2 linked regions of the Ketobacter sp. MCCC 1A13808 genome follow. Each later gene encodes a partner of the first gene's protein in a complex. Links are inferred from orthologs where the notes say so. Each region holds a gene or a part of one and is shown on either strand. Other genes may lie near its edges.

Region 1 (14,929 bases):
CACGTTATGACGGGCTCGGTTATGGCAATATAAGTCATCGGCTGAACAGCGAAAGCCAACGTTTTATAATTTCCGGTACTCAGACCGGGCATTTGCCCTTGTTGTGCCGTGAGCATTATGTGGTGGTCGATAAAGCCGAGCCGCACTTGAACCGGATTGTCGCCCACGGGCCGGTAAAACCGTCTTCAGAAGCGCTCACTCACGGTGCCCTGTATCTGGCCAGCCCCTCAGTGCAATGTGTGATGCATGTGCACAGCCCTCTGATCTGGCGTCATGCGGATACCATGAAATTACCCGCTACATCCGCGCAAATACCCTATGGCACACCGCAAATGGCGGAGGCAGTAAAAAACTGTGTTGAGCAAAGTGGAGAGTCCACCGGTGCCATCGCCATGCAGGGGCATGAGGATGGCATTTTGGTCTATTCCGATGATATTGAGGCCGCCGGCGGTTTAATGCTGGAGTTATTGGTGTGGGCACATCACCTGACTGAGTCCAGCGATATTAGGGGTTCGTAGGCACTGCGTCCGGTATGACAAATTCGGAGCTGGCCAAAGTATCACCCTGCTTATCAGTCACCACCACTTTCCATTCTCCGCGCATATCTTTATTAATGTTTTTGCTGGAATGACTGCGCCAACGATCGCTGCCCACCGGGACCCGTATCCTCGCCACTTCTTTTCCATTCAGCATCCAGGTATACATAATCCGGTCGTCTTTGCGGCCATCCAGATCAGTATAAAAGTACAATTTCAGAAAGGGGTCGGTTAGCTGTGCTGTGTTTTCCAGGGTTTCCTTGGGTTCCAGATCGACGATGACGTTAGCCAGTACTGCCCGGGTAATATCTTTGCTCAGGATTTCCGTGTTAACCGAGAACTCCGGGGCCGCGGCTTTGGCGGTGTCAATGCTGCCGGAGAGGGCAGCAACGGATTCTTTGTCGGCTGCTGGCGTGGCCATGGGTGTCGGGACTGCAACTGGAGTGTCCGGCTGTTCCGGCGTTGGTTCAGCCGCCGCTACCGGGTTTTTTGTTACAGGCTGGTTCTGTGGTTCCGCAGCGGAGGCGAGCTGGATCGAGTCACCTGACTCGGGTGTATCTCCGGATGCCGTAAGGGGCGCGAGCGGGGTGTTGCCATCATCTGACGATTTCAGCAAGTGGTAGGCGCCCCATGCTGAAAGTGCCACAATCACAACCGCGACAGCAATGGTTGCGACAATCCGGTGCCACAGAATTTGTTCGGTGTATTCCGGGGCGTTGTGTCGATAATGATCAAATTGAGGCTTATCCATTGATGTCGTTGCTCCTTACCCTGTTGCAAACGATGGCAAGAATACCCAGATTAAGCACAAGTCACAATGATTCTGGCGCACTGGAACCCGTCTCTGTCAGCGTTTGTGTCACAGTTGTCGGTTTCTTCCCTGCCAGAAACATCAGCAGAGGAGGCAAAAAGAAAAAATCGATAATCAGCGCCACGACGATGGTGATTGCCGTGAGTAATCCCATGTCCGCGCTGAGCCGGAAATCGGAAAACGCTAGCACGCCGAAATTTGCGGTAAGAATTATGGTTGTCACAAATAACGCAGTGCCCACGGTGCGGAAAGCATAACGGATGGCGTCCGGCTCACTCAGATTCTGCTCACGCTTGGCACGCAAATATTTACTAATAAAGTGCACGGTGTAATCCACTACGATTCCCAGAGTCATACCGGCAACGGCGGACAAGCCCAGCCCGATTTGTCCCACGGTCAATCCCCAGATGCCGAACCCGACTGCTGCCGGAATCAAATTGGGCACCAGACTGATTAAGCCGAATTTGAGTGAGCGCAGTGCGAAACCCAGCACGACGGAAATAATAAGCAATGCAATGAATGCGCCTTCTAGCATGCTGCGGATGTTGCTGTAGCCCATGTGGGCAAACATGATATCGGAGCTGGTTCCGGGGTGGTAAAGCGACTTGGGGGCATGCTCTTTCATCCAATCTTGAGAGCGGCGTTGCAAAGACAGAATACTGTCGGTGGAACTGTCCCTCACAGTTGCTGTTATGCGGGTGGAGGATTTGCTGCTGTTCAGCAAATTATTGAGATCCAGCCCGAAAGGCAGTGAAAACTCGTATAGCAGCAGATACTGTGCTGCAAGCTCACGTTGATCTGGAATTTTATACCAGGCAGGGTCGTCGTTGTGCATGGTTTTGTTGAGACGCTTCATAATGTCGGTATAGGTAGTGACGTGAAGCACTTCTGGTTGTGCGGATAGCCAATCAGAAAACTGTTCGACGGTTTGCAGGAATGCGGGATTACTGATGCCGCCTTCCTCCTGAGAATCCAGCGAATAGGAGATGGTGTTATTGGTGGTCAGATGATAGCGGACATAATCGGCATGTTGACGGATTTCGGTGCGGGTATCGAAGTATTCTGCCCATACATCGTTAAGACGGTTGTTGAAAATAAACGATGTGGAAAAGAGGACAGCTGCGGCGGTGATAATAAAAATAGGCAGACGGCGCTCAATTACGAAGTTAGCCAGCCAGTCGTTATTTCCCCCTGATTTTTGTTTGCCGGGTTTGATATCAAAGGGAAGTACCATCACCAGGGCGGGCAACAATACGACCGAAAATATCCAGGCCGCAAATACACCCACAGCGACGACGTTGCCGAGATCCCGGAACGGCGGGGACGCACTGAAGTTAAGTGACAAAAATCCGATAATAGTGGTTAGACTGGTGAGCATCACTGGTTGGTAATTCAGACGCAGGCTATTTTCCATAGCCGCTTGCTTATCTTGTCCGGCCTGTCGGTTTTGAAAGTAAGTGGCTAACAGGTGCATACAGTCTGCAATCGCCAGAGTCAGAATCATGGTTGGCGCATTGGCGACGGGAGGGGATACCGATATCCCAATGAATACCATTGCCCCCATAGCCGCCAGTACTGAAGTCACAATGATAACCAAGGTGGCGAAGGTGCCACTAAGACTGGTGAGAATGCTACCACTGGCAACAAACATAAAACCGGCGATGCAGACGAGCGCGACCAGTAAGGCCAGCGGCACAAGATTTTTCATGTCATACAACGTGGCTTCTTTAAAGGCGTTGTTGCTCATCACTTTTCCCACCAAATAAAAGTCCGCCTGGGGGTATTTTGTCTTAAGGGATTTGACGAATTCCCGGGTAGACTTGACGACGAGCTTAATGGCGGCACCTTTATCCGCTTCCTGATGAAAATTGACGATGACATTTATACCGGCCATTTTTGCGTCCGGTGATATCAAGCGATTGACCAGTTGGGGTTCATTGACGGCAATTTGGCGGATGCCTGCGAGTTTTTCCGGGCTGTTGGGTGCTGGGGCTGTTACCAGGTCCTCCACCAGCAGGTCGTCATCTTCTGCGATAGTGTGTTGAAAATTAGTGATGGAGTCGACCCGTTGGGAATAGGGTAGTTGCCATGCTTGTTCCGTAATATCCTGCAGGATCGAGAGCGTTTCGGCGCTGAAAACGTTGCCGCTTTTGGGAGCAACAGCGATAAAGACATTATCAACATTGGTGTAGGTACTTTGCAGCCCATGGTAGGCCACCAGGTTTTCATCCTGATCCGGAAAGAATTCTTCGAAATCGGTGGTGATTTGTGTGCGGGGTAATGCGGATGCCAAGGCCGCGACGCATAATAGGCAGGCCAGAATCACCAGTAATGGATGGCGCACGATGGCGTGATTAATTCTATCCAATAGCATGAGTTGGTTAGCTCTCCATGTCTTAAACCTTTAACTACAGGTCATTCTTTTTATAATCGAGACGACTTCGGTTTTTCCGAAGCGGGTTGTTCAGATCGTAGTAGCCGTATTCATGGTATATATCGTAGACCAAAACCAACAGATTATGGAAAGTCGGAGCGATAACTTTGTTGTTAAATCACTGTTTGTGACGACAGCGTTGAATCAATCGGTAAGCTCAGTCTTTTCAACTTGGCAAATTAGTGCGCCATGTTGTAGCTGGCTGATAATCTTATCCCCCGGACTTACCCTTCTAGCATCGCTAATTACTTTTCCTTCGGTTGATTTGGTAATCGAGTAGCCCCGGCCCAATGTATTGAGCGGGCTCACCGAATTCAGCCGTTGAGCAAGATTGGCTGACTGGTTCTGGCTTTGTTTTAGCTGTTGCTGCATACCCTTAACTAAAGCTTGGGATAAGCTCAGTACGTCCTTGCGCAAGGATTTGATCTGGTGCGTCGGAGTCTGTGCCAGTAGTTGCGCGCGCACCCGCTCAAACTCACTTTGCTGTAAACGCAGTCGTTGACTGATTGTATGGCGTAGGCGCAAATCTAATTGATCCAGGCGCTGGGCATGTTCCTGTAGGCGTTTACCCGGGTGCTTCAATTGTCGGCTGGCCCAGTCCAGGCTCTGTTGTTTAAATTGAAGGTGACGCTTGATCTTCTCTTTCAGACGCAATTCATAGGCATTCAGACTTTCCATTAATTTGCTGCAGTCCGTACTAAGGAGCTCAGCAGCTGCAGAAGGCGTCGGAGCCCGTACATCCGCAACAAAATCAGCGATGGTAAAGTCGACTTGATGCCCGACGGCCGAGACCACCGGCAATTCACTTGCGGCAATGGCCCTGGCGACGGATTCGTCATTGAAACACCACAAATCTTCCAAAGAGCCACCGCCGCGCCCCACAATCAGCACGTCACACTCATTACGCCGGTTCGCCGTTTCAATTGCTTGGCAAATGGCGGCGGCGGCCTGATCACCCTGAACCAGTGTAGGATAGAGAATCACTTCTGTGATGGGCGAACGGCGCTTTAGTACAGAAAGAATATCGTGGATGGCCGCCCCGGTGGCGGAAGTGACCACACCAATACGGGTAGGGTGCAGGGCGATGGCCTGTTTGCGATCATCATTAAACAAGCCTTCCTGTTGCAGTTTGCTTTTAAGCTGTTCAAAGGTTCGTTGCAGTGCACCTAAGCCGGCTTCTTCCATATGATCGATGATCATCTGATAGTCGCCCCGCGGTGCGTAAAGACTTAAGCGCCCCCTGACCAGCACTTGCATTCCGTCTTTGGGCTTAAATGGCAGCCGCACATTGTTGCCGCGAAACATGGCAGCGCGTAGTTGCGCGCCATCGTCTTTCAGCGATAAATAAATATGGCCGGAACGGGGCTGAACCAGGTTTGAGATTTCCGCTTCAACCCACACTGCGCGGTACTCAGTTTCCAGTAAACGTTTTACGGTCTGGTTGAGGTCCGATACCGAGTAAACGTGGCGATGGCCAATGTCATCAGGTATGTCTTTATTCATGGGGGCATCATACTGGAATGTGAGAAGCGCTTCTACAACACCTGTATTAACACTGCTATCAGCCCGGGTTGGGGTGCCGCGTTGCACAATCACCTAAGGAAATTGCATAAACCGGCTTAATAGGGTCATGGCCAAACTCAAGTTGTCCTGCAATCACCAACTTCGAATATTCGCTTTTGCTACTCTGGGCATGACGTTGTCGCGCCTGCTTTCGCTTCCTCCTGGACGCGCAGCGCTCGATAGCTGTTTGCCAACAATAAGACCCATAACAAAAATCATGAAGGGTGGAAAAGTTTATGTCTTTATCGCGAACGATGCTTAGCGGACTGTTGCTAAGTTGTGTAATGCTGTTGTCTGCATGCGGCGGGGCGGGAGTCGAAGGGCTCTATGTCGCTAAAACTGAGGACGGACTCGATATAAAAATGAAACGTTACCGGCCGTCGCCGCAGGACAGTTTCCGTAAAGGTACGCCGGTTCTGCTGTTCCCCGGTATCACGCTTAACTTCAATCAGTTTGATGTGCACACACCAGCTTGGCTGAATAGCTACCACTATGCATTACCCAATAATGCACCGGCGTGGGCGAAGAACGATCCTACCGTTCAGGACGACAACCTGAAGTACTTTAGTCTGGCGCATTATCTGTATCTGCGCGGTTATGATGTTTGGATGGCAAACTACCGAGGCGTAGGGCGGGGCGATTTTGCCAGCGATCATGGCCATAACAATACCAATCTGGATGTGTGGTGTGCTTTGGATTATCCGGCAGCCGTGGACAAGGTGCGTGGTGTTACCGGCAAGAAACCCGTAATCGGTGGGCATAGCACCGGCGGCTTGTGTGCCTATCTTTATCTGCAGGGATTCACTATGGATGCGGATGTGGTAAAAGAGGGCGACTATCTTCCGCACGCATCAGCCAATGCGGCTCTGGCAGCCCAGCGCAATAACAATGTTGCCGGTTTCCTGGGTATTGATCCGGCTGGTACCCCGGTGCTTGCGTATGAGTGGGTCATTGATAACCCGCTTATCTGGGATACCCTGGCGCTCGAATGGCTGATTGATCTGGATACGATTCTGCCCTATGCGACCAAGTTGTTGCATCCGGTAGTGACCTCCGGTGCTATTGATATCCTGTTTAAAGGCGTCACGTCGTTGGCGGATAATTTCCCGGCTTTCTTTCCTCACTGGGCTGATTTGTTCGGCGCGCTGGACTTCTGGCGTACGGATAATATGAACGGCTATGTTGAGGATTACCACGCTCGCATTGCATTCTCCAGTTTTTATCTGGGTGGTATTGCGCAATATGCGGATTGGGGCACCAACGGTGTTTTCCGAGAGTTCTGGCAGAACGGATATGAAAATAAAGATTTGGTAAATCCGCCGGATCAGGCACCTGGTGATGGTTATTTCTATTTCCAGGATAATATGGCGAACTTTACGGTGCCGGCATTTTCACTGTTTTCTGAGGCTTCCGGTTTAGTGGATACCAGCACCATGGTAAACGTAATCTATAACGGTAAAACGCATAATGCCAAAGATGGCTGGATAGAGGTGCCTGGCACCGGACATCTCGATGTGGTGAATGGCAACAATGCTCCCACCGTGGGATTCCCTGCCATCGCGGATTGGCTGGATACGTTGTAATAGGGGTTTTTATTACTGTAAAAAGAAAAGGCTTCCCGTTGTGGGAAGCCTTTTTAATTCTGTTTAAGACGCTATTTGAACTTCGGTAACCGAATCGCCGCAACCATTAGTTGGCGAAAAACATATAATCCAGATAATCATGCAGCGCTTCCATCATCGCTTCTTCTTCTTTGCTGGTAATACTGAATAGCACTTCTTTGTTTAATACAATTTTCATGGTTTAAACTCCTGATGCTTCTCGTCTGGGTGTTGCAACGTTGAGCGTTCATCTTGCGACGATCAGACTGAGTAGTCAAATAACAGCTAATGGTCTTTGTAACAGGGTTTATATCTATAACCTAATGGCATCAGCAGCGGGAGTGATAGAGCAGGCAGGGATTAGGTTGGGCATAAAACACCCAAAACCAAAGCGGAATCGGTGAGATGCCGCGGGGGTTGGTTTTGAGCGTATGAGTAAAACCGGGCGAAAACCGGTTTTAACCGATTAGAAAGCCACCATCTACCACCAGGCTGGTGCCGGTGGTGTAGCTGGATGCGTCGGATGCCAGATAGAGCACTGCGCCGGACATCTCATCGGGCTGCGCAACCCGTTTTAGCGATAGGTGCGGAAGGATCTGATTTAGAATGACATCGTTCTTCACCAATGCGGAGGCAAACTTGGTATCGGTCGCACCGGGTAGCAAGCTATTTACACGGATGCCGGACGACCCGCACTCTTTAGCAAAGGCCTTGGTCATGGCAATCACAGACGCTTTGGTAATAGAGTAAATGCCCTGCATTGCTCCTGGAATGATGCCGTTCACGGAAGCAACATTAATAATCGAGCCTCCGCCGTTGTCACGCATCAGTTTGCCCGCCTCGATGGACATAAAGAAATAGCCGCGGATATTGACGTCGACCGTTTTGTTGTAGGCACCCAGGTCGGTATCCAGGATGTTACCGAAATAGGGGTTGGCCGCTGCGTTGTTCACCAAAATATTGAGTTTGCCGTGGGTTTCCCGGATGTGTGAAAAAATGGCCTGGATTTGCTCCAGATCACCAACGTGACACGGGAACGCACTGGCTTTACCGCCATCAGCGATAATGCTGTCGGCCACTTTTTGACAGTCATCCACTTTGCGGCTGGAAATAATAACGTGAGCACCTTGCGCTGCCAGTAATCTGGCAATGCCTTCGCCTATACCGCGGGAAGCACCGGTTACTAATGCAACGCGTCCAGAAAGATCAAAGGGGTTTTTCATATCCATGGTGTGAACCTCTTAATTATCGATATGTAAGCATGGATTTGTCTGCGTTGACTTCGAAATGGGCAAAGTCATTAAAATATCGCAGGGTTATTTTTTCCGAATTAAACAGTAAGCAGGTAATGGAGCAATTCATCAGGGACCAGCTCAATTCTGCGATATGGCTGTCCGCTAAACCCAGGCACTGACCGGTGGCGACAGAGATAGGGCCGCCGGAAGAGAATACCGCGATCGACTTCGCTTCCCCACAGGTGCTACGAACCTGGTCCATGGCAGCGTTGCAGCGCGTGATAAATTGCGCCCAGTTTTCGGAGTATTCGTGATCGAACTCGCCGCCGCGCCAGCGATGTAAAGCGCTTTCAAATTCAATTTGAAAGGCTTTGCGGGGATTGTTCTGGGCTGCCAGAAAACGATTCAATGCATCCCGTTCCGCAAATTCCGGACGATGCTTTTCCAGCACTTCTTCGTGGTTGTATTCGTTAAACCCCTCGATAATGGCCGGGGTTAAATTAAAGCCCATGTTACTCATGCAGTGTTGTGCTGTCTGGGCGTGGCGCACCATTGAACCGGCATACACGGCATCAAAGCGGATGCCGCGCTGGTGTAGCGCGGTGCCTAATTGTTTTGATTGCTGAATGCCGGTAGGGCTGAGTTTGTCGTAATTGTCGCTATGAAAGGACGCTTGCCCATGACGAATCAGATAAATGGCTGCCATCTAATTAACGCCGGCTTTTGATAGCAAATCATGACACTGACTTTCCAATACGTTTACCATTTTTCCGAATGAAGCAAACCGCTTATCTTTGGTTTGGCCGTTGTAAAAACGGAAGTAAATTTGCTGCAGAATCACCGCAAGCCGGAAAATGCCGTAGACTCGATAGAAAAGAAAATCCTCTGCATTGAGTCCGGTCTTCGCACAGTAATGAGCGACAACCTGATCTCGGGTCATCATGCCCGGAAGGTGAGTGGGTTGACGGCGCAGCACCTGATGTTCAGCCGGGTCGCCGGCTTCCACCCAATAGGCCAGGGAGTTGCCCAGATCCATCAGCGGATCGCCCAACGTTGCCATTTCCCAATCCAGAACACCGATCACCTCGGTTGGATCCTCCGCATTTAAAACAACGTTGTCCATACGGTAATCATTGTGAATGATACAAACTTTTATTTGAGCAGGCATATTGTCGTGCAGCCAGGCCATGATCGTTTCAAAATCCGGCACATCGTCGGTTTTGGCGGCACCAAAGCGCTTGCTCCAGCCTTCGATCTGGCGTACCACATAACCTTCACCTTTGCCCAAATCGGTTAAGCCTGCGGCTTCATAGTCCACATTATGCAGCTCTGCAAAACGGTCAATGACATTCACACAGAGTTGATGAGCCTGCGCCTCCGACAATGTCAGGCCATCCGGCATCACGTCGCGGGGGATTACGCCGACCAGTCGCTCCATCAGATAAAATTCACACCCCAAGACGGATTCGTCGTCACAAAATGACACCATTTCCGGAACGAAAGGATAAACCGGTTTCAGTTTGCTCATGACTTTATATTCGCGCCCCATATCATGGGCAGATTTGGCCTTGGTGCCAAAAGGGGGACGGCGCAGAATATAATCCTTGTTGTCGAATTTGACCGAATAGGTCAGGTTGGATGCGCCACCCGGAAATTGAGTGATGACAGCGGTTCCTTGCACATCGGGAACAATGTTTTTTACATATTGAGTAATGATCGCCGGGTCCAACTCTTCTCCTTCCCGGACTTTTCCTGCTTGGTCTAAAACAGATTCGGTCATATTAACTCCCTCAGAAACTTGTGATTAACATCGTACTTGGCATTATTTTATAAACTGGATAAGCGCCTTTGATCTGCCGCGACAAATTGTACACCTGCCACGACACGAGGCTAGCCGATGTGTCAAACGGGGCTACCATTTTGTTAGCCTGTGACCGTAACTTGGTAGCCACTTGTTCTGCTCACTTGTATTTTTTTAGCTCGATACGGGCGATCTGGCCACGGTGGACTTCGTCAGGGCCATCTGCCAAGCGCAATACCCGGGCATAGCCATATAGGCTGGACAGTGGAAAGTCATTGGAAACACCACCACCGCCATGGATCTGAATTGCCGCATCAATGACTTTGGTTGCAACGTTCGGCGCCACCACTTTAATGGCCGAGATTTCGGTCATGGCGCCGGAGACGCCAACGGTGTCCATCAGATAAGCCGCTTTCAGTGTCAATAGGCGTGCCATATCAATCTCCAGGCGGGAGTTGGCAATAATGTCGCGATTGCCTCCTAATAGCGCTAACTGTTGTTTAAATGCAACCCGCTCAAGGGAGCGTTCAACCAGATGTTTCAGGCCTCGCTCAGCGGCACCGATCAAGCGCATGCAGTGGTGAATGCGTCCTGGGCCAAGACGTCCCTGGGCAATTTCAAAGCCGCGGCCGGGGCCGGCAATAATATTTTCTTTCGGTACACGCACGTTCGTGAATGACACTTCGCCGTGGCCTTCCGGTGCGTCATAACGATTGAATACCGGCAACATGCGCTCGATTTTTACACCGGGTGTATCCAGTGGCACCAGCACCATTGAATGCTGGCTGTGACGGGGCGCGTCGGGGTCGGTAACGCCCATGAAAATGCCGACTTTACAGTCCGGGTGTCCCACGCCGGAACTCCACCATTTGCGCCCGTTTATGACGACTTCGTCGCCTTCCACGGTGCAGGTGGCTTCCATATTGGTGGCGTCAGATGAGGCTACATCGGGTTCGGTCATAAAAAACACAGAGCGGATGGTGCCTTCCAGTAGCGGTTCCAGCCACTGTTTTTTCTGCGCCTCAGAGCCGTATTTATAGAGCACTTCCATGTTTCCGGTATCGGGTGCGCTGCAATTGAATGCCTCAGAAGCGAATGGGCAGTAACCCATAATTTCTGCCAGCGGCGCATAATCGCGGTTGGTCAGGCCCGCGCCGTATTCTGCATCCGGCAGAAACAGGTTCCACAATCCGGCCTGTTTGGCTTTTTCCTTCCATTCTTCCATCAATGGCGAAACCTGCCACTGGGTCCAGTCCCCGTTCGCTTCGTCTATCTGCTCCAGGTAACGGCGTTCGTTAGGGATGATATGTTCATCCATAAAGGCCTGTACGCGGGCCATTAATTCCTGTGCTTGGGGGGAATGAGAGAAGTCCATTGCGTGCTCCTTGGTTGATTTGCCCTAAGGCTATAAGACTGTCCATAATAAGGCCAATGAATAGTAGGAATTCAAAGGTATAAATATCATGCATATTGGCAAGGTCGACTTGAATCTGTTCAGGGTGCTGGATGCGATCTATCGGGAAGGATCGATTTCCCGAGCCGGGGATCAGTTGAATTTGACGCAGCCAGCGGTTAGCCATGCGCTGGCGCGGTTGCGGGAAGTCTATAGCGATCAATTATTTGTACGTACGGGTAACCGGATGGTGCCTACGCCCCTAACCCGATCCATTATTCAGCCGGTGCGGGATGCGCTGGCCCAATTGCAAACCACGCTCACCACTCCCCAGCCGTTCGACCCTGCCACCAACACAAAATCCGTGGTGCTCGCCATGCGCGATGTGGTGGAGTCGGTGTTGCTGCCGGAGCTGGTGGTGCGCCTGGAAAAGACCGCCCCTATGATGCAAGTCACCAGCGTGCGGGTGCCCCGACGGGAAATGGAGGCTGAACTTTCGTCCGGGCGGCTGGATCTGGCGTTTGATGTGTTGTTGCCGGTGGGGCCGGGTATCAGTCATAAAGAGCTGCTGGAGGATCGGTTTGTTGTGGTTTCCCGAAATAACCACCCCATGCTGAAACAGGGGTTGGACATCGAGCGGTATTTGCAATTAAGACACATTATCGTTTCCTCGCGTCGCAGTGGTCCGGCGGTGGAGGATTTTGAGCTGGGGCGGTTGGGCTACCACCGTAACATTGGCATGCGCTGTCAAAATTACTTCGTGGCTTGGAAAACCATTGCTGAATCGGACATGTTACTAACCGTTCCCGAGAATTACGCCCGGCAGACCCAAAGTAGCCACAAGCTAACCATTTGGCCTATGCCGGTGGAGCTACGCCCCATGGCCAGTTACGTTTATTGGCACACCAGTTTTGACGCCGATCCGGCTAATATTTGGCTGCGAAAGGAAATTGTAAAGTTACACCACAAGATGTCTGTCACAAGACACTAAGCTTGTACAAAAAATTGCATGAATAGGGGGGGCGAAATAGTTAGGATAGAAATGTCAAAAAATATAACTATAAGTGTTCAATAAGTAGAATTATGGCTTGAGGAACAGGCCAATTGCAGTGGGATCTATGGATATGAATCTGACCAATATTGCTTTCCTGGTAATGCTGTCTTTGTGGCTTACAGCGTGCGGTGACCTGGAGGAAGGGGTGCCGCAAGAAGAAGGGGGTGGACGCTTTATAGATGTTCAGGCTCCCACAGTCGGTGAGGACAAAGACATAGACCGGACAGCAGAGGACCCGGTGGATGAAGACGCACCGGTGGATGGCGCGCCGGATGGGGAGGGGCCTGTTGGTGGAGGCACCGGCGAGGAACCGCCCGCTAATGAACCCTCCGACAACGACGGCTCCGATAACGAATCCCCGGATCCGGATACCGAGACTCCGGGTGATGGATCTATCGATGGCGATGAGCCGGGGGACACGCCCGGTGATGGCGTAGTAACCCCGCCCCCTGCTGAACCTCCCACCCAAATTACTGACAATGTCTTTTTTCCTTACGCTGACGACGTTGCCTGGCATTACGATAATTCGGATGTGGTGACACTGGGTGCGCCTCGTGACTTTGCCGGGAAAACCATTTCGCCGTTGCGCCACAGCCTTGATATTCAGGTGTTCGGTGATGAGTATTTTTACGTGGGCGACGGCACTATTTATTATGGTGGTATCAATGCGAACACCGATAGCATACCGTCCATGGATACCGCCGAAGCCCGCATTGAATTTGTATCGTTAAGAAAAGTGTATGACCAATACAGCGATAGCGGCAGTATTGACTACTTAAAGCGCGGCACCATTGCTACTGAGCCGGAATGGCAGCGTGTGGGCTTGGTGTATAACTGGCGTTCTGAGGTATTAAGAAAAGAACTGATTGAAACAGTACAATACGGCCCCGTTCCCGCCGTTGCCGTTGATATTTCTGTTTCTGTACAGATCCCATTTAAGCTGAAGCTTACAAGCGGTATTTGGTTTGCCCCGGGTTTGGGTATTGTGGCTCGCGAACTTGCGGGTCTTACGACGCGCCTGGATTATGTGGAAGGGCTTGCACCACCGGTGGTGTTCAGTTTTGATCAAGGGCAGGGTTTGTCACAGCCGAAACAACAGCTTTTACTCGATGGTATGCCTATTACAGATCATAACTGGCAGACTCAGGTGGCGTATATGGCAGAAGATGAAGACTGGTTGAGAGTTGATTTTGATAGCAGCGGCAGCTGGCGGGCATCGTTGCAGGGGCAAGAGCTGGAAGCGGGCTTGCATGTAGCACAAATACATTTCACCCGTGCATCCGAGTTGCACAAACTGGTCGTTTCAGTTCTGGTGCAATAAGCAACAACCCGGCATAGGCGGGTTTATTCGATTTTTCCACCTTTATCCGGTCAGATGTTATGCTTAAATTTCAGGTGAAGAGCCTGGTTGAGGTTTAACATCGTTTGGATGCAGGAAAGGAAATCGAAATGAGAATTGCAAAAATCATCGGCATTCTTGTGGCCGTCGTCGTCAGCCTGGTGTTAATCGGGGTTGGCGTGCTGCTGTTTGTGGTGGACCCAAATGATTACAAATCACAAATAAGCGATCTGGTGTACGACGCCAGTGGCTACCATCTCACCCTTTCAGGCGATTTGTCCTGGAGCTTTTTTCCTGTGCTGGGCTTCGAATCAGAAGCCGTTTCATTATCAACCGATTCAAATCAAGGCGCCTTTGTCGAATTGCAGTCGATCTCTGTGGGCGTCCAGTTAATACCGCTGTTTTCCAAGCAACTCAAAGTCGACTCACTCAATCTGGCTGGCCTTAACGCGGATCTTCAAGTGGATGAGCAGGGTGTACCAAACTGGCAGCCGATCGGCGCTACCAGCGAAGTGCCAGCAGCGGACGAACCTGAGAAGAAATCAAGCGACGAAACCAATGCGGTATTAGCTGAGCTGGAAATACCGTTAATTCAGCTGAGTAATTCCACCATACGTTACAGTGACCTGCAGGCGGGCGGTCGCTATGTGATTGAGGTCGAATTATTGCAGCTTGAGAACGTGCGGTTAAACCAGCCGTTTGCTGTGACGTTGAAAGCTAGCGCGGATGCAGGTGATGGACTGGCAGTAACATTAGATGGCAAAACCCAGGTTACGCTGGATCTGGACCAATCCCGCTATCAACTGTCCGCAATTGAAATGGCACTGGCGGTGGCCGGCATCGCAGATAAGCCTCTTCCGCTGCAACTGCAAGCGGAGGCGGTCGCGGATTTAAAAGCAGACAGCCTTCAACTTTCAGTGCTTCAGCTAAAGGTGGCCGACTACGCGGCCCGGCTCGAATTGCAGGTATCCCAATTGCAAAACGATCCGGCGATCAATGGACGCTTGCAAATGGCACCCTCTGACTTGCGACCGCTTCTTGTTCAGCTTGGAATTGAACTGCCTGAAATGGCGTCGGCAACGGCTTTATCCAAGGTTGGAGTGGATGCCACGTTAAAAGGTTCACCGCGCGCTATCACGGTTCAACCCTTCACGGTAACACT
Region 2 (17,542 bases), on another replicon or contig:
TCTTGCCAATGTCAGTAAAGACGTTGAGCTAGTGGCATCCGTTGACGATTCCAAAGCGTCCGGAGAAATGCTGGCTTTGCTGAACGACATCGTCTCCCTGACTGACAAAGTGACAGTGAAGGAAGTGCGCGACGATGCTGAGCGTAAGCCTTCTTTTAGTATAAACCGCCCTAATGAAAACCTGTCAGTCCGCTTTGCCGGCCTGCCCATGGGGCACGAATTTACCTCGTTGGTGTTGGCCTTATTGCATGTGGGCGGACATCCACCGAAAGAAGAGCAGGCAGTGCTCGAACAAATTTCCCGGCTTGAGGGTGAGTTTGAATTTGAAACCTATATTTCCCTGTCCTGCCAGAACTGTCCGACCGTAGTGCAGGCATTGAACCTGATGGCAGCGTTAAATCCGAATGTTAAGCACACTATGATCGACGGTGCCTTATTTCAGGACGAAGTGGAATCGCGTCAGATTATGGCGGTGCCAACGGTCTATCTGAACGGTAAAGAGTTCGGTGCAGGTCGCATGACCCTGGAACAAATTCTGGGCAAAGTGGACACCAAAGCGAACGAGCGTGAAGCGCAGCAGCTTAATGAAAAAGAACCTTATGATTTATTAATTGTCGGCGGTGGCCCAGCCGGTGCATCAGCAGCCATTTACGCTGCCCGGAAAGGCATCCGTACGGGAATCGTGGCAGACCGGTTCGGTGGCCAGGTGCTGGATACCATGGCGATTGAGAACTTCATTTCAGTGCAGGAAACAGAAGGGCCTAAATTGGTCGCTCAGTTGGAGCAACATGTCAAGCAGTACGAAGTCGACGTTATGACGAATCAGCGAGCTGTCGGCCTGGCCTCCGGCGATCTGCGCGAGGTCACATTGGAAAATGGCGCCACATTGAAAAGTAAAGCGATTATGGTGGCAACCGGTGCGCGTTGGAGGGAAATGAATGTGCCCGGAGAAAATGAATATCGCGGACGGGGCGTTGCCTATTGCCCCCATTGCGACGGCCCCTTATTTAAAGGAAAACGCGTTGCTGTTATTGGTGGCGGCAACTCCGGAGTGGAAGCGGCTATCGACCTTGCCGGGATCGTTGCTCATGTCACTCTGATTGAGTTCGACAACCAGCTGCGTGCCGATGCGGTATTGCAGAAGAAGCTGCATAGCCTGAGCAATGTCACGGTCATCGTATCTGCTATGACCACCGAAGTGAAAGGCGATGGCAAGAAAGTAAATGGCCTTGTGTATCAGGATCGCATCAGTGACGAGAGCCACGAGGTGGAGCTGGAGGGTGTATTCGTTCAGATAGGCTTGGTGCCGAACACCGGCTGGATTAAGGGCAGTGTCGAATTATCTTCTCGCGGAGAAGTGTTGGTCGACGAGAAAGGCCAGACATCCATGACCGGCGTGTTTGCCGCCGGCGATGTTACGACGGTTCCTTACAAGCAGATTATTATCTCAATGGGCGAAGGTGCAAAGGCCTCCCTGGCAGCCTTCGATTATCTGATTCGATCTTCGGTTGAAGACGATAAAGATGAGGAAGCCAGCGCGGCCTAATCCGCCCGCTGTCCCCCCCCTTAACCCAGTTTGGATCCCCGGCATACGGGTCACTTTGAGCGGAGTGAATTTGTATGTCGGTGCGATTCATTCCGCCTGCCTCACTTCTCCCCTCGAATTATCACTCCATTGTTTGTTATTCTAGGTGTCCGATACAGGACGTAGCGTACCTTTTTACGGGTAAATAGTGCGGGACAGATGCCCCATAAATTCGCCGGTTGCCTTTCAAAGACGGGTCTTCGTTCTGTTTTTAATTCAAAATCAGGCCTTTAATTAAAAGCTATGCGAAATCCTATGGCCCCCGGTACAACTACATTACCTCCTTCACAAACAGCGATCAGCACAGTCGCACTGGCTTTGGTTTATTTTCTGTTGGCGATATTCTCGTTTGCAGTTTCACGCAGTGAAGAGGGTGTAGCATTACTGTGGTTACCTAATTCCATTGCCATTGCCTGGCTGTTTCATCGCGCCCGATATAGTTTAAGTCAGCATGTTGCCGCCATTCTGACGGCGAATATCGTCGCCAATCTCGCGTTTTCCAGCACTTTCCTTTATGCGGTTGGTAGCAGTTTGGCGAATTTGATAGAGATCATGATCATGCTGCAATTAGTGCGCAACATGAACGTGATCACTGATCAGCTTTCAGTGAAGGATTCACTGAAAATTCTGTCTACGTTGGGATTGGTTGCAGCGCCCCTAACGGTTTTTACCGGGGCTACCCTGGCCTGGCTTGAAGACGACGTGTCGTGGCGGCAAGCGGTTATTAACTGGTGGTTGGGGGATGTGATCGGAGCCTGTTTGTTACTGTTGCCCGCCCTGAGTTTTACTCGATCTGCCCGGGCTAAGTTATTTCAGGCCAGAGAAATGTTTACCTTGTTGATCATTGTCGGTGTCCTGTTGGTGATAGCATTGACTGTCATAACCTATATGCCATTTCCGTTGGTTTATCTGGTGATGCCGCTGATGGTGGTCGCCATTATGAAAGGCATGCTGAGTTCTGCTGTAGCCGCCAATATTGTGTATCTACTGTTAAGCGCCGGTGTCTTTTGGGGCTGGTGGGACTGGAGTATGTTTCACGAAATGGATGACCTGCGTGGTGTCTGGACTGCCTGCGCTGCAGTGGTCTTCGCGCCCGTGATGATGGGTATTGCCATTGATGAAATCAAACAGCGTCAGGCTGAATTGATCCGCTTGACCGAGCGTATGTCGCTGGCCTCTGAAAACATCGCTTTAGGCTTGTGGGACTGGGATTTAAAGCGGCAATCGATTTACTGGGATAAGCGGATGCGCATGCTCTATAGCATGAAGCCGGATTCCGATCCGCTGCGGGTTGATCAATGGCGGCTCCGAGTGCATCCGGACGATCTGGAACTGGCTGAAGACGCGTTGGTGGATTCCCTGGAGGGCAAGTCGGATTACAACGTTATGTATCGTATCAGCAACCCCGAGGGTGGCTACCGAGCCTTGCATGCATCGGGGATTGTGATACGTGATGCTTCCGGCGAACCCACGCGCATGGTCGGAATGAATTGGGATGTTACTGAGTTGGCGAGTGCTCAATCTGCGATGCGGTCGGCAGAAGCCAAACTGAATTCGGTTGTGGAATCCGCCAGCGAATTTTCCATTATTGCCACCACTACCGAAGGTTTGATTGAAGTATTCAGCGCCGGAGCCGAATTATTGCTGGGTTACAGTAAGCATGAGATGGTACAGCGTAAAACCCCGGTTATATTCCACGACGAAGACGAATTAGTGGAAGTAGGAAAGCAGCTAAGCCTGCAGCATGGCAAGGTGGTCGCCGGTTTCGATGTGTTAATATTCAATGCCCGCAATGGTCTCCTTGAATCCCGTGAATGGACATACATCCGTAAGGATGGTAGCCGTGTACCGATTAATTTGACGGTGACGCCGATCCGGGAAAACGCCGCCATAGTCGGTTATCTGGGTATAGCGAGAAATATCACACAACAGAAGAAAAACGAGTTTGAAATCAAAGCCGCTCACAACGTTCTTGAGCAGCAGATTCGCATGGCACAACAAATGCGGGACGAGTTCGAATCGCTGTTTGAGCTGGCTCCCGGTGCGATGCTGGTGCTGGATGATATGGGAATCGTGATTAAAGCCAATAGCCGGGCTCACGAGCAATTCGGCTATTCCGATACGCTTATGCTCGGTAAAGGTATCACTACCTTCATCCCCGACGTGCAAGAATCAGAGTTAATTGTTAAAAAGTATCACCAGGCGTTGGTCAGCAATAATGCTGGCAATGCGGTATTACACGGAGTGCGCAGTGATGAAAACCAGTTTCTGGCATCCGTTGAATTCAGTCCGCTACTGATCAATGGCGTTCTGCATACTATCGTAAATGTTCATGACATCACGCGGCAAAAAGAAGTGGAACAGGAGCTGGAGTTGTCGCGGGATCTGGCAGAGAGCGCTAATCGCGCCAAGACCGGCTTTCTCGCCAATATGAGCCATGAGATCCGTACTCCGCTTAATGCGGTGTTGGGTGCGGCGCAACTGCTGGATTATACCTCTTTGGACCGCCAGCAATACAAATACGTGGGTATGATCACGGCGGCGGGCCAGGCCTTGCTGGCGGTACTGAATGATGTGCTTGATGTTTCAAAAATCGAAGCCGGGAAAATGGAATTGGCGCATACGCCTTTCGAATTGGGGGATATTCTGGAACCGTTGGCTACGATAATGTCTGCCAATGCCGCCAAAAAAGAGCTGGAGCTGGTTATTGCCATTGATCCGCAAGTACCGCGTCATTTCATTGGCGACTCTGTCCGGATACAGCAGGTGTTGGTTAACTTGACTGGAAATGCCATTAAGTTCACGCAGGCAGGCGAAGTGGTGGTCGAGATCAATCAGTGTAACCGTACCGAGCGTCACATTGAGCTGGAATTGCGGGTGCGCGATACCGGGATAGGAATGTCGGATGAGCAAAAAGCTCGATTGTTCAGTGCATTTTCTCAGGGCGACAGCTCCATTACCCGGCGTTTTGGCGGTACCGGCCTGGGTCTTACGATCTGCCAGAAACTGATTGAAATGATGGGTGGCACCATTGAGATGCACAGTAGCGAAGAGACCGGCACCGAGTTTGTTTGCACCATGCAGCTTGAGTATGTAGTGCCGGGCACGAACCAAGCCGGGGCTAAGCGAGATGTCTTCGGTCAGCAACAGCTGGAAAGAGATCAGCGTCAGGACGCGTCATTGCGCGTGATGTTGGTGGATGGCAATTACAGCTCGCAAAACAGTATAAAACGTTATTTTGAACACTGGTGTTGGCAGGTTGAAGTCGTTTCCGACTTGAATGAGGCCGAGGCGGGTCTGGCAGACCAACGCCGTGACGCGATAGATGTGCTGGTATTCAATCAGAATGTGCGGGGTGTGGACGCGCTGGATCGTTTCGCGGATAAAATGCCTTGTGTCAAATTGATAACAACGCTAGCGAAAGAAGACTTTATCCATCAGCAGATGAATTCCGGAAAATTGATTTTATTGTCCAAGCCGGTGACCGCATCCGGTTTGTTTGAAGGTATTACCGAAGCCCGATCCCGTTTTAATAGTGACGCATTGCCCCGCGCTGTCTATGTAGAGGAACAGTTACGTCCCAAACTCAGCGGGGCGCGTATATTGTTGGTGGAAGATAATCCGCTTAACCAGACCATCGCGTTGGGCGTGCTGGACCAAACGGACGCAAAAGTCGATGTGGTGAATAATGGCGAAGAAGCGGTACAGAAAATTCAGGCGGTCAAAAAGCCATTTGATTTGGTATTAATGGATGTACAGATGCCGGTGATGGATGGTTTCACTGCCACCCGAATTATTCGTGAGCAGCTTCAACTTGAAATACCGATCATTGCAATGACAGCGGGTGTATTGGCATTTGAACGTCAGCAATGCATCGAATCCGGCATGAATGATTTTATCGGTAAACCGATCAATGTTGACTCTATGATTCTAACCATCGCCAAATATTTGCCGAACCAAGCAAAGTTTTATCAGCCTAACTACCTGGAGTTGGAGCAGGAGGCTGGCCGCGAGGAACCACTGCCAGTGGAACAAGAGCGTAAAGAGAATGCTGTGGACAATGATGAAGATATTTTTGATCCGGAAAATATTTTGAAATTCGTGCGTGGAAAACCCGCCCGGGAACGGGAAGTGCTGGCAATGATTGCACGTATCGTTGATGATGGTTTGAAACCGCTGGAAGACGGTCGCCGGTTGTTGGCGGAGGGTGAGGCCGACGAAGCCAGCCGTTACTTCCATACGCTTAAAGGTGCCATCGGAAACTTTGGTGCTAAAGGCGTGTTTCGTACGGCACAAGAGTTGGAAGAGGTAATAAAAGCCAGGAAAAGCGAGCAATACGACGCGAAACTGGATGAGTTCGGTGCAGCATTAAAAGCCATGTTATCTGCTGCTTCCGATTGGTTGAAGACATACCCCGCCTCGGAACTCATCGATTCAGAGGAGTAAAAACCGCAAAAAGCAGCAGTAAAGATAGACTGACACTTCCGTTAATGTGTAATTCCTGACTGGAATGGTAATGAAAATATTAGTTCGAAACTTAGATCGCTTGACAACAGAAGAAGAGATGAAGTGTTTGTTTCAGGCGTTTGGAGCAGTGCAATCCTGCAATCTGGTTATTGATCCGGTGAGTGGCTCGTCCAAAGGATTCGGTTTTGTTGAGATGCCGAAGCCCGGCGAAGCCAAAGCCGCCATCAAGAACCTGAATAACCAAACTGTGGGTAGTAATAAGATCCGCGTTAAGAAAGCGGAATGAAGTCCGAAGGTAACACATGGCTGTCGGCACGATAGGACCGCAAGAGGACACCGTTGATGGCTATACCACGTTTTTATTGAGCGGTTTTTGCTTGAGGGCCTGCAGCCGGGTCCGGATCGAATGGGCGATACCGTCCGCATCCAGTTGACACTCTTGCACCATCTCTGTGGGTTTTCCGTGCTCTATATAGTAATCCGGTATACCCAGATTCAAAACGGGCAGTACCACATTGTTTTGCGCTAATAGTTCATTGACGGCCGAACCTGCGCCGCCCGAAACCGCATTTTCTTCCACCGTCACCAACAAAGAATAGCTCTCGGCCAAGGCCAGAATTAGCGCTTCATCGAGGGGTTTTACAAAGCGCATATCCACCAGTGTGGCGTTCAATTCCGCTGCCACCGGTTTGCAGGAGTGCAGCAAAGTGCCGAAGGCGAGGATTGCCACTTCTTTGCCGCTTTCCAGTACCCGTGCTTTGCCTAAGGGTAGGGCGGTCATGGCTTTTTCGATCGTGGTACCGGGGCCGGTGCCGCGGGGATAGCGGATGGCCGCGGGGCCGGGATGCTGATAGCCGGTATAAAGCATTTGTCGGCATTCGTTTTCGTCGGATGGCGCCATAATCAGCATATTGGGAATGCAGCGCAAAAAGCTGAGGTCATAAGCACCTGCATGGGTGGGGCCGTCTTCCCCCACCAGGCCAGCGCGGTCTATACCAAAAGTGACGTCGAGGTTTTGCAATGCCACATCGTGAATTAATTGATCGTAGGCACGTTGCAAAAAGGTTGAATAGATCGCCACCACGGGTTTTTGTCCGCCACACGCTAATCCCGCAGCGAGCGTGACCGCGTGCTGCTCTGCAATGGCCACATCGTGGTATTGTTTGGGAAAGCGTTTGGAAAATTCCACCATACCGGAACCTTCGCGCATGGCCGGCGTAATACCGACCAAGCGTTTATCCTGTTGCGCCATATCGCACAGCCATTGGCCGAATATATCGCTGAATTTAGGTAGTTTGGGTTTCGCGGGAGCGGTGGTTTTGAGTGCCGGTTTGGGTTCAATTTTAGTTAGGGCATGGTAGCCGATGGGGTCTTTTTCGGCAGGAGAGAAGCCGCGGCCTTTTTGTGTTATGACATGCAGTAAGTGGGGGCCGGGAATTTCCTTTAATTTGTTGAAATAGGTGACCAGCTTTTCAATATTGTGGCCATCGATGGGGCCGATGTAATTGAGGCCCATTTCTTCAAATAACGTGCCCGGCGACACCATGCCTTTCATGTGTTCTTCGGTGCGACGTACAAATTCCATCGCACTGGGCATATTTTCCAGCGCTTTTTTACCGCCTTCACGTAACGCGTTATAGGTGCGGCTGGCCCAAACGCGGGAGAGATAATTTGATAAGCCTCCTACATTTTCTGAAATCGACATTTCGTTATCGTTCAGGATAACTAACATATTGGCGTTGCAGTGGGCGGCGTGATTCAAGGCTTCGAAAGCCATTCCGGCGGTGAGGGCGCCATCGCCGATGACGGCAATGGTTTGATTGTCTTTGCCGGACATCTGACTGGCTAAAGCCATACCCAATGCAGCGCCGATGGATGTGCTGGAGTGGCCCACACCAAAGGTATCGTATTCGCTCTCGCTGCGTTTCGGGAAACCGGCCAACCCGCCGCGCAGACGCAGGGTATGCATTTGCTCGCGACGCCCGGTCAGTATTTTATGGGGATAGGTTTGATGGCCGACGTCCCAAACCAGTTTGTCTTCCGGCGTGTTATAGACGTAGTGCAAGGCAACGGTTAGTTCCACCACACCGAGACCGGCCCCAAAGTGACCACCGGTCTTGCCTACGCAATACATCATGTACTCGCGCAATTCGCTGGCCAGTTGCGGCAGCAGTTCTTCTTCCATTGCGCGCAATTGAGCCGGGGACTCAATTAAATCCAATAACGGCGTGGTGGGGCGGGTGAGCGGTATTTCCTTGAACATCATTTAGCCTGTTAACAGGGTCCGGAGCGGCCAGGGTTGTATCAATGACCGAGCATTATAGAGCCAGTGTGTATTTAACTCATCCTTTGTCGTGGATGGCTACCTAATTTTTTTCAGTTTTTCGTGACGCTGCCACTAGTGACTTCTGGAAACGATGTAGTGGGCCAGTGCCCGCAGAGGGTCGGCTCGGTGATCGAACGATTCCAGTGCCAGATTGGCTTGAGCGCATAATTCCTGGGCCAGGTCCCGCGCTGGTTGCAACCCCAAAATCGCGGGATAGGTGGCTTTTGCCAGTGCCTCATCGGACCCTTTTTGTTTACCCAGTTGTTCGGTTTCCCCAATTACGTCGAGAATATCATCCTGCACCTGGAAGGCGAGACCGATGGCACCCGCATAGCAGTCCAGTGCTTTCAGTTGCTGTGGATTGGTATCGGCAAAAGTCATGGCGCCCAACTTGACGCTGGCCTGGATCAGCGCGCCGGTTTTATGCAAGTGAATGTTCTCCAGTTGTTCAAGCGTCAGGCTTTTGCCTTCGGCTTCCAGATCCAGCGCCTGCCCGCCCGCCATTCCCTGAGTGCCACTGGCAACGGACAGGGTGCGGATCATTCGCAAGCGGGTCGCATCATCAATAGCGCTTGGTGAGCTGGTAAGCACTTCAAAGGCTAAACATTGCAGGGCGTCGCCAGCCAGAATGGCGGTGGCTTCATCAAACGCAATATGACAGGTAGGTTTACCACGGCGCAAGTCGTCATTATCCATTGCTGGCAGATCGTCGTGTACCAGAGAGTAGGAATGAACCATTTCCAGGGCGCTAGCCACGTCTTCTGCCTGGGAAGCTTGGCCGCCCACGGCTTCCGCCGCCGCATAGGCCAACACCGGGCGTACCCGCTTGCCGCCGTTAAATGTGGCGTAACGCATGGCGTCCAACAGGCGGGGGGCGAGAGGGTGTTGTTGTGTCAGCCAATAATCCAGGCGTCGGTTCACGCGCTCCTGGCATCGGGCCAGATAAGGCTCCAGAGCAAAAGTGTTCATTTACTGATTTTCACCATCTTCTTCGAATGGCAATACGGTTTCCTCTCCGTTTTGGGAAAGCAGAATGGCTACTTTTTGCTCAGCTTCGCGCAATGCCAGCTGACACTCTTTGGTGAGCTTAATGCCTTGCTCAAATGCTTCCAGAGACTTTTCCAAAGTCATCTCACCGCTTTCCATCGAGTCCACTAATAGCTCCAGGGATTGCAGTGATTGTTCGAAGTCGATCGCTGTTTTTTTTCTGGCCATGGTGCCTCCTGGAAATTAAGGCGCAAAGTTTCAATGATTGCAGAGGTGAGGTCAATGCGATGCCATCATTTATCCGGTTTGATCTTGGTCTCGTCTGTTTTTTTAGCTGCATCATTCCCTGTGTGCGGGCTGAATTTCTGGAATTCCTGACTAGACTTAAAAACTATGGCCGAGGTGAGTCAATTATTTGTACGTCTTTTAATCGCAATGGAGTTGGCGAGTGGATTTAGCGACCCTTATAGGATTAGTTGGTGCACTGGTGATCGTTGTGATGGCGATGGTGACCGGTGGCGATGTCATGGTGTTTGTTAATCTGCCTTCCATTTTGATCGTGGTAGGCGGTACCTTTTTTGCTGTGATGGCAAAATATTCCCTGGGGCAGTTTTTAGGGGCCATCAAGATCATGAACAAATCCTTTAAAACCAAGATTGCCTCCCCGGAAGAAATCATTCTTGAAGTAGTGGAGCTGGCTGATGCTGCCCGTAAAGGCGGTTTACTGGCGCTGGAAGGCAAAGAAGTATCCAATGAGTTTTTGCAAAAAGGCATACAGTTGCTGGTGGACGGTCATGACCCGGAGGTCGTGAAAAGTATACTCAGTAAGGATCGCCAGGAAACCGCATCGCGCCATACATTGGGCAAAACGATTTTCGTAAATATTGGCGATACTGCCCCGGCTATGGGAATGATCGGAACGTTGGTTGGTTTGGTGCAAATGTTGTCTGCCATGGATGATCCCAAGGCCATTGGCCCCTCCATGGCAGTGGCACTGCTCACCACTTTATACGGGGCGATGATTGCCAATATGTGGGCTTTGCCGGTGGCCGATAAAGTCGGGCTGCGGGCAGAAGAAGAGGGACGGGTCAGTGCCATGATTATCGATGCCTTACTCGCGATTCAGGCCGGCCAAAATCCACGGGTGATACAGGAGTTACTGAAGACTTATTTGCCAGCTTACAAACGCGTAGGCGAAGCCGAGGAACAATGATGCAACTGCAAGCGAAACACCGACAGCGGTTGCCACCGGGATCGGTAGCGAGCTCCGGCCATGTCTGACGAAGAATGCGAATGCGCTCCCTGCCCGAAAGGGTTGCCCGCTTATCTGGCGACGTTTGCCGACTTGATGTCGTTGCTTATGTGTTTCTTTGTGCTGTTGTTAGCGTTCTCGGAGATGGACGTACTTAAGTACAAACAAGTGGCCGGCTCGATGCGCGACGCCTTTGGGGTGCAAAACGAAATCAAAGTGAAAGATATCCCGAAAGGGACTTCTATTATTGCGCAAGAATTCTCCCCGGGCCGGCCGGACCCGACGCCCCTCAACGAAGTCCGGCAGATCACTGCTGAAACCATGAACGTGAACCTGGATGTGCGTTCACCGGGTGATTCAGATTCCAATAAAGGCGATGGCAAGACGGAAGGCGGCGGCGCGGACAATAGTGCCGAAATCCTTGAGCGCCTGATTGCAATGACCCAGGCGGATGCGGTGAAGGTCGCTGCATCGCTCAAAAACGACATTCAAAGCGGTGACGTAGAAGTGGAAACCCGCAACCGTTATATCGTGATCCGGGTGAAAGAAAAGGGGTCATTTCCCAGTGGTTCAGCAACCTTGCGAGCCAGCTTTATTCCCATCATGGATCGCATTCGGGCTGCGATTAAAGATGTTAATGGCAATAATTCGGTGGAAGGGCACACCGACGATATTCCTATTTCAACGGCGCGTTTTCGTTCCAATTGGGAGTTGTCCTCGGCGCGTGCGGTGTCAGTAGCTCATGAGTTACTAAAAACAAAAGACATGGACCCACACAAATTTTCGGTAGTGGGGTTGGCCGATACCAAGCCTTTGATTGATAACAGCAGTGAGAAAAACCGATCCCGTAATCGCCGGGTCGAGATCGTCATCGAGCAAGGGGCAGAGGATGAAAAGTATCTGTCGGGTGAAAAGCCCCTGCCTGAGGACCCTGAGTTCAACCCGGATTTACTGATCCAGTCCGGTTTGGAAAACCTGGAGGGTTTCGATATGGTCATCAGCGATGATAACGACACCTCCAACCCGGCTACCGAAGCCTCGCAACCCCTATCCCCTGATCATCAGCCAGCTGGCCCGGATCGCACACCCGGTGCGGACTTCCCAGCCCCATTCAGTCCAAAGCCCAGTAGTGAAGAAGAGTTTTTCTAATCGCAGAATCAACACTTGTCAGCTTTGTGGTCAAAGAGTAAGGTTTGGTCATTTAGGGCCACGGAAGCGAGCAATTAATGCAATACCGGAGTGAAACCGAGCTGGATCACCTCAGTGCCAGCGCCACCTACGCTGCATTATTGGTGGAAATGCTGGTTAAGAGCGGGATACCTCCGGCGGAGTTATTAGCCGGTACAGAAGTTGAGCTGACCACACTGAAGTCGCCTGACGGGCGTCTATCTGCTGCCCAGTACAAAGCGTTAATTGAAAACGCACAATTACTTTCCCGTGATCCTGCGCTGGCTTTCAAATTCGGCTTTCAACTCAAATTATCCACACACGGCTTTCTCGGTTTTGCTGCCATGAGCGCGTCCACGTTAGGAGAGGCGCTGGAGCTGGCGGTGAAATACTGCCGCACCCGGTTTGATTTCTTGCAGCTGAATATTTTCGATATGGGCGATGAGGTGGTATTGCAGCTGGACGAATTGGTCTCTTTAGGGGAGGCTTCGGTATTCCTGACGGAGTCCGTGATGACCAGCTTTGGCACCATGAGCCTGAATTTGTTGGGAGAGATCCCCGAAGATGTGCGCTGTCGGCGAACTTGTGAGCAGCCGGTGTATTTTGATGAAATGGAAGGCTGGTTTCCGCGCCGGGTGGCGGTTCGCTTTAATCAGGATGCGAATCAGTTAATCTTTAAAAAGCCGTTATTACTAAGGCCGTTGACACTGTCCGATCCGTTGGCGCGGCAATTGGCCGAAGCGCAATGTGAGCGTGAACTACAGACCATACAAGTGGAAGATGACCTGCTGTACCGTGTACACCGGATTCTGAAAGAAGCGCAGCCGGATTACCCGAAACTGGAACAAGTTGCGAGTAAGCTGCATTTATCCGGACGCACGTTCAAGCGACGCCTGCATGACCACGGTACCACCTTTCAGGACGTACTGGATCGGGTAAGAATGGTACAGGCGAAACGTTTATTAACGGAATCGAAGCGCTCGGTGGAAGCCATCGCCATGATGTTGGGTTACAGTGATGCCTCCAATTTCAGCAGGGCGTTTAAACGTTTGCAGGGGGTTACCCCGGCACGGTATCGACGTCAGTATATCAGTCAGATGTAGCGATATTATTTAAGAGGAAATACCATGTCCGAACAAACCCAATCTAATGCGGCGAAACTTCAGGAGGCTCATGTCCGGTTTATGCTGTCCCGCTTGCAGGCGGACGGGTTGCTGCAAACCATCGACCGCGAAGTGTCTGAAATCTATCAATGGGGCGCGACGGTGACCCTGGAAGAGGTTCTGGATCGTGATTTATTGGTGAAAACCGTGTTGCGGCTGGTCGAGCACGCGCCTTTCAACCAGGCCTTGAGAGACATCGTGGTGAAAAGCACGGTAACGGTCATTCAATCTGAACTCAATGACGGCACCAATATAACGTCTCTGGTGCCTAAAGGGGAATACGACAAAGCCGTTTCCCATTTCGCTCAGTTTGAAAAGCTGCGCATGGACATCATTCATCTGATATTGGAAAGTCCGGTTTATAGCGAACTGATTACCGATGTGTTGTATCACGGTATCAAGGATTACGTGATGACCGAAAATGTCGTTGTGAAAAAAGTGCCCGGGGTTTCGGCCCTGATGAAAGCCGGCGCAAAACAATTGAATAAAGCCATGCCGAAACTGGAAGCCGCCGCGGAAGGCACCATCAAAAAGTTTATTGCAGGCAATCTACGCAGTTCGGTAGAACTGTCGGAAAAGGTGCTGAATAATGCTTTGTCCGAAGGCAATATCAAAACCATAGCCGATCACTTTTGGAGTACCGTGAGTGAGAAAGAATTTTCTAAATTTAAGGGCTATGTGACGGAACAGGACATCGACGACAGCATCGCAATCGGTGATACATTATGGGCAGAACTGCGCACGACGGAATACCTGCACAATATGATTGCAAAGGTCATTGTCCATATTCTGGATGAAAATGGCAGCAAGCCGTTGGCCGAGCTGGCCACCGAAATCGGTTATACCCAGGATTACATCAGCGATGAGTTGAAACAGATTCTGCCCGGTTTATTGGGGCGCGAGGCTTTATGGAACTTGATCGAGCAGCGCATTCGCGGCAACCTGGACGATTTCTATAGCAGCGAGGAGTGCGGCCAGGCACTGGCTTAATCTGCTTTGAGTGCCCATTCTAGTTGATAGCGATAGCACGGCTTATGTTATGCAGTTAGGTAGCGCGCCGAGTGGTGCGCCACCTAACTGTTTACTGTCAGGTTGCCGCCAATTCGTCTTCGGTTTCCGGTAACGTGATGTTGAGTTCAAGAACCGCGTACTCATCATTTTTGTCCAGAGTGACGTTCACCATTTCTTCACTGATGGCCACGTACTTACTGATCACCGCGATCAGATCCCGCTGCAAAGCGGGCAGGTAATCCGGTTGGTTTTTTGCAGTGCGTTCATGGGCAACAATGATCTGCAGGCGCTCTTTGGCAACGCTGGCTGTGCTTTTTTTCTTAGATTTAAAATAATCAAAAAATTTCATTACCGACCTCCAAACATTCTCGACAGGAGGCCTTTCTTGGTCGCATTGAGGAATCGGTGCTCAATGTCTTCACCCAGTAAGCGACGTACCGCGTCGATATAGGCTTGGCCTGCATCACTCTCTTCATCCAGAATCACCGGTTGGCCCTGGTTGGAAGCACTGAGTACCGCTTTTGATTCCGGGATGACACCCAGCAACGGTATGGAAAGAATTTCCTCTACATCCCTTACACTGAGCATTTCACCTTTTTCCACCCGTTCCGGGCTGTAGCGAGTCAGCAGCAAGTGTTCCTTAATCGGCTCTTCCCCGTTTTCTGCTCGCAGGGTTTTGCTTTGCAGTATGCCCAGGATGCGATCCGAGTCCCGTACTGATGAGACCTCCGGGTTGGTTACGACCAGCGCGCGGTCGGCGAAATACATGGCCATGTGGGCCCCTTTTTCGATGCCGGCGGGTGAGTCGCACACAATATAATCGTGGGTTTTCTTTAAATCGTTGAGTACCTTTTGAACACCTTCCTGGGTTAAAGCGTCTTTGTCACGAGTTTGGGACGCTGGAAGGATGCTGAGGTTTTCTACACGTTTGTCTTTAATCAGGGCTTGATTCAGGTTGGCTTCGCCATTGATCACGTTAACGAAGTCATAAACCACTCTCCGTTCACAACCCATGATCAGATCCAGGTTACGTAAACCCACATCAAAGTCGATAATGACGGTCTTGTGGCCTTTCAGGGCCAGGCCGGTTCCGAGGGCTGCGCTGGTCGTGGTCTTGCCAACACCACCTTTGCCTGAGGTCACCACGATAATTTCTGCCAATGTCGTATCCTCTTTATTAAATTGTCACAGTGGGCTGATAATAAGTTGGTCACCTTCAAGGTGAGCGCGGATTGCCTGCTTCCAGTGCTCTCCGCGAAGGTCTTCGTTCACTTTGTAATTGCCGGCGATGGAAATAAGCTCCGCTTCCAGCTGTTGACAAAATACCCTGGCACTTGCGTCACCTTTGACGCCCGCCAAAGCCCGGCCTCTTAACGGACCGTAAACATGGATATTGCCGTCGGCCAGGATTTCTGCACCGGCACTAACGGGGGCAATCACCACCAGATCACCGCCGGGCGCATAAATTTGCTGACCGGAACGTATCGGGGTTGTAATAATTTTATTCGCCGTGGCAGGAACTTCTTCTTCCACTATTTCAAGTTCGTTTGTGGCCTCGGTTGCTGGCTTGGCGGGTTGCGTCTGCCGGCTGCTGGTGGCAGGAGGCAGTATCGGTAGCCCGGCTACGTTAGCAGATACCGCCTGCTGTTCAGTTCCACCCCTGATTGCAACCGGAACCATGCCGAATTCACGACACAGTTCACTCAGTTCAATAAAGTCCACGAATTCATCGTTTGCGCATTTTTCCAGGCTGAGGATGACCGGGGTTTGCTGAAAAAAATCGGGGGCAGTGCTTACCTTGGCGGAGAGGGCATCATTGAAGCTCTGATAATCGTAACGATAGAGCTCCAGTATGGTCATTGTGACGCGGCTGCCTTTCAGTTTGAAACAGGCTTCCGTGTCAATTGCGGCTTCAGTGTCCAGCATAGATCCTTGGAGTAATCAGTTTTTTTGTTTGAATGTTTCCGGCGGTTTGATAAAGCAAATCGGAGTTTGCTTTATCCAGGTTCCGGAATTTATAGTGCGATGTACAGTGGCCTGGTTTTTTGCATCAGGTCAATGTTAATGCCACCACTTTTCGGTCCATAATCTGCCCCTAATTGTAACAGAACTTCAGAAAAGTGATGGAAAAAGTTTGCGCTATACGGCGGTTTTGTTGCATTTTTTTGGCAAAAACGCTGTCCGTTTCCTAAATGTATTTTTTCCAATGCAAAAAATTAAATCCGGTAGGCGGTGGTCGTCATGACTTTCGCCACGGATTGCATTAATTTTTTGACCGGAAAAGGCAAAGCCATTGCGCCGGCTTGGTGGGCGGTTTGCGCGTGTCGTGCTTCATCTTCCTGCATTTGCTGTAATATTTTGCGGCTTCTTTCGTCTTTTTGCGGCAGCTTCTCCAAATGTCCCTGCAGGTGCGCGCAAACCTGATGTTCGGTTTCTTCAACAAACCCCAGGCTCCAGCGATCACCGATTACTCCGGCTCCCGCACCAATGCCAAACGAGAGCACGTACCAAAGCGGATTCAAAAAACTGGTGTGACTGTTTAACTCGGTTATCCGCTGTTGGCACCAGTACAGATGATCTTCTTCCTCTTGCGCGGAGATTTCCATTTGCCTGCGTATGCGGGGTAGACGCGCGGTGGCGGCCTGCCCTTTGTAAAGTGCCTGTGCACAGACTTCGCCGGTGTGATTTACTCTCATTAATCCGGCAACGTGGCGGCGTTGTTGCGGACTGAGCTGTGGACATTCAGTATCGTTGGCTGGGTGGGCCCGTTCACTGCCGTGATGGCCGCCAGCCAGGGTTCGTAGCGCATTGTCTGCCTGGCCGATCAGACGGTCAAAGACGCTAAGGTGGCGTGATGGATGCTGGTTACGCTGACTGCTCATGATCGGGTTCCGACGTCGCCGCTGAAAAATGACTATTATATAGGTTCTGACCCGTTGCGGAAGTCCCGCAACATCCCGCTCAAGAATAAGGACAGTGTGACCCTGATGCCCGATGTAAACGACCTGGAAATTATGATGCGGTCCAGAGTGCCGCTGATCATCATTGAAACCCATGAAGAGCCACGGGCGCTGGATTTGATCAAACGCAGCGGGATTCAGCTGAATAAACCGGTTTTCAGTTGGTCGGTGACCGAAGGGGTGAAGCGGATTGATTTGACCCATGAAATCGACGAGCGGCAAACCAGTGAGCCGGAAGCGGTGTTGCGTCATATAAAAGCATCTGCGCGCGCCGGCATTTTCGTACTTTGCGATATTCACCCGTATCTGGAAGGGGAGCCGAGAAATATACGTCTACTGAAGGAAATTGCCATGGCCCACGATCAGAACCAGCACACAGTGGTGCTGCTCAGCCACGCTTTTGTTATTGCACCGGAGTTGCAACGTTACAGTGCGCGGATGGAGATTTCCTTACCCAATGATGAGCAGCTGATGCACTTGGTGAAGGAGGAGGCTGCAGTCTGGTCTTATCAGAACCAGGGGTTGAAAGTAAAAACCGATAACCGGACCTTGTCGAAACTGGTGGCCAATCTGCGTGGCATGACCTTTTCCGATGCGCGGCGGTTGGCTCGTGGCGCTATATTT

The links.
Region 2: the proteins of xseA (region 1) and FT643_RS04435 are in contact, whole or in part, in a cryo-EM structure (PDB 8TXR), measured with the Escherichia coli proteins. The link is inferred for Ketobacter sp. MCCC 1A13808 from one-to-one orthologs.

What each region holds. Positions count from the first base shown.
Region 1 is NZ_VRKW01000018.1:18,023-32,951, reverse strand. The notes cover bases 3,106-6,015. They hold xseA (exodeoxyribonuclease VII large subunit), read right to left. Parts: upstream 5,285-6,015; coding sequence 3,926-5,284; downstream 3,106-3,925. Other genes in these bases: FT643_RS20610 (alpha/beta hydrolase), read left to right, coding at 5,581-6,015; FT643_RS20620 (efflux RND transporter permease subunit), read right to left, coding at 3,106-3,721. In the rest of the region: FT643_RS20630 (class II aldolase/adducin family protein), read left to right, coding at 1-518; FT643_RS20625 (DUF2914 domain-containing protein), read right to left, coding at 505-1,287; more of FT643_RS20620, read right to left, coding at 1,349-3,105; more of FT643_RS20610, read left to right, coding at 6,016-6,927; FT643_RS20605 (SDR family oxidoreductase), read right to left, coding at 7,404-8,174; FT643_RS20600 (histidine phosphatase family protein), read right to left, coding at 8,191-8,886; FT643_RS20595 (phosphotransferase family protein), read right to left, coding at 8,887-9,960; FT643_RS20590 (acyl-CoA dehydrogenase family protein), read right to left, coding at 10,142-11,356; FT643_RS20585 (LysR family transcriptional regulator), read left to right, coding at 11,445-12,365; FT643_RS20580 (hypothetical protein), read left to right, coding at 12,499-13,749; FT643_RS20575 (AsmA family protein), read left to right, coding at 13,878-14,929. UniProt on the Escherichia coli protein: Bidirectionally degrades single-stranded DNA into large acid-insoluble oligonucleotides, which are then degraded further into small acid-soluble oligonucleotides.
Region 2 is NZ_VRKW01000002.1:93,991-111,532, reverse strand. Bases 7,971-10,675 are described here. They hold FT643_RS04435 (exodeoxyribonuclease VII small subunit), read right to left. Parts: upstream 9,594-10,675; coding sequence 9,348-9,593; downstream 7,971-9,347. Other genes in these bases: FT643_RS04425 (flagellar motor protein MotB), read left to right, coding at 10,639-10,675; pomA (flagellar motor protein PomA), read left to right, coding at 9,814-10,578; ispA ((2E,6E)-farnesyl diphosphate synthase), read right to left, coding at 8,451-9,347; dxs (1-deoxy-D-xylulose-5-phosphate synthase), read right to left, coding at 7,971-8,315. In the rest of the region: ahpF (alkyl hydroperoxide reductase subunit F), read left to right, coding at 1-1,546; FT643_RS04455 (PAS domain S-box protein), read left to right, coding at 1,841-6,031; FT643_RS04450 (RNA recognition motif domain-containing protein), read left to right, coding at 6,102-6,338; more of dxs, read right to left, coding at 6,399-7,970; more of FT643_RS04425, read left to right, coding at 10,676-11,766; FT643_RS04420 (AraC family transcriptional regulator), read left to right, coding at 11,844-12,887; FT643_RS04415 (hypothetical protein), read left to right, coding at 12,912-13,937; cell division topological specificity factor MinE, read right to left, coding at 14,035-14,307; septum site-determining protein MinD, read right to left, coding at 14,307-15,119; septum site-determining protein MinC, read right to left, coding at 15,144-15,884; coq7 (2-polyprenyl-3-methyl-6-methoxy-1,4-benzoquinone monooxygenase), read right to left, coding at 16,175-16,840; FT643_RS04390 (AAA family ATPase), read left to right, coding at 16,943-17,542. UniProt on the Escherichia coli protein: Bidirectionally degrades single-stranded DNA into large acid-insoluble oligonucleotides, which are then degraded further into small acid-soluble oligonucleotides.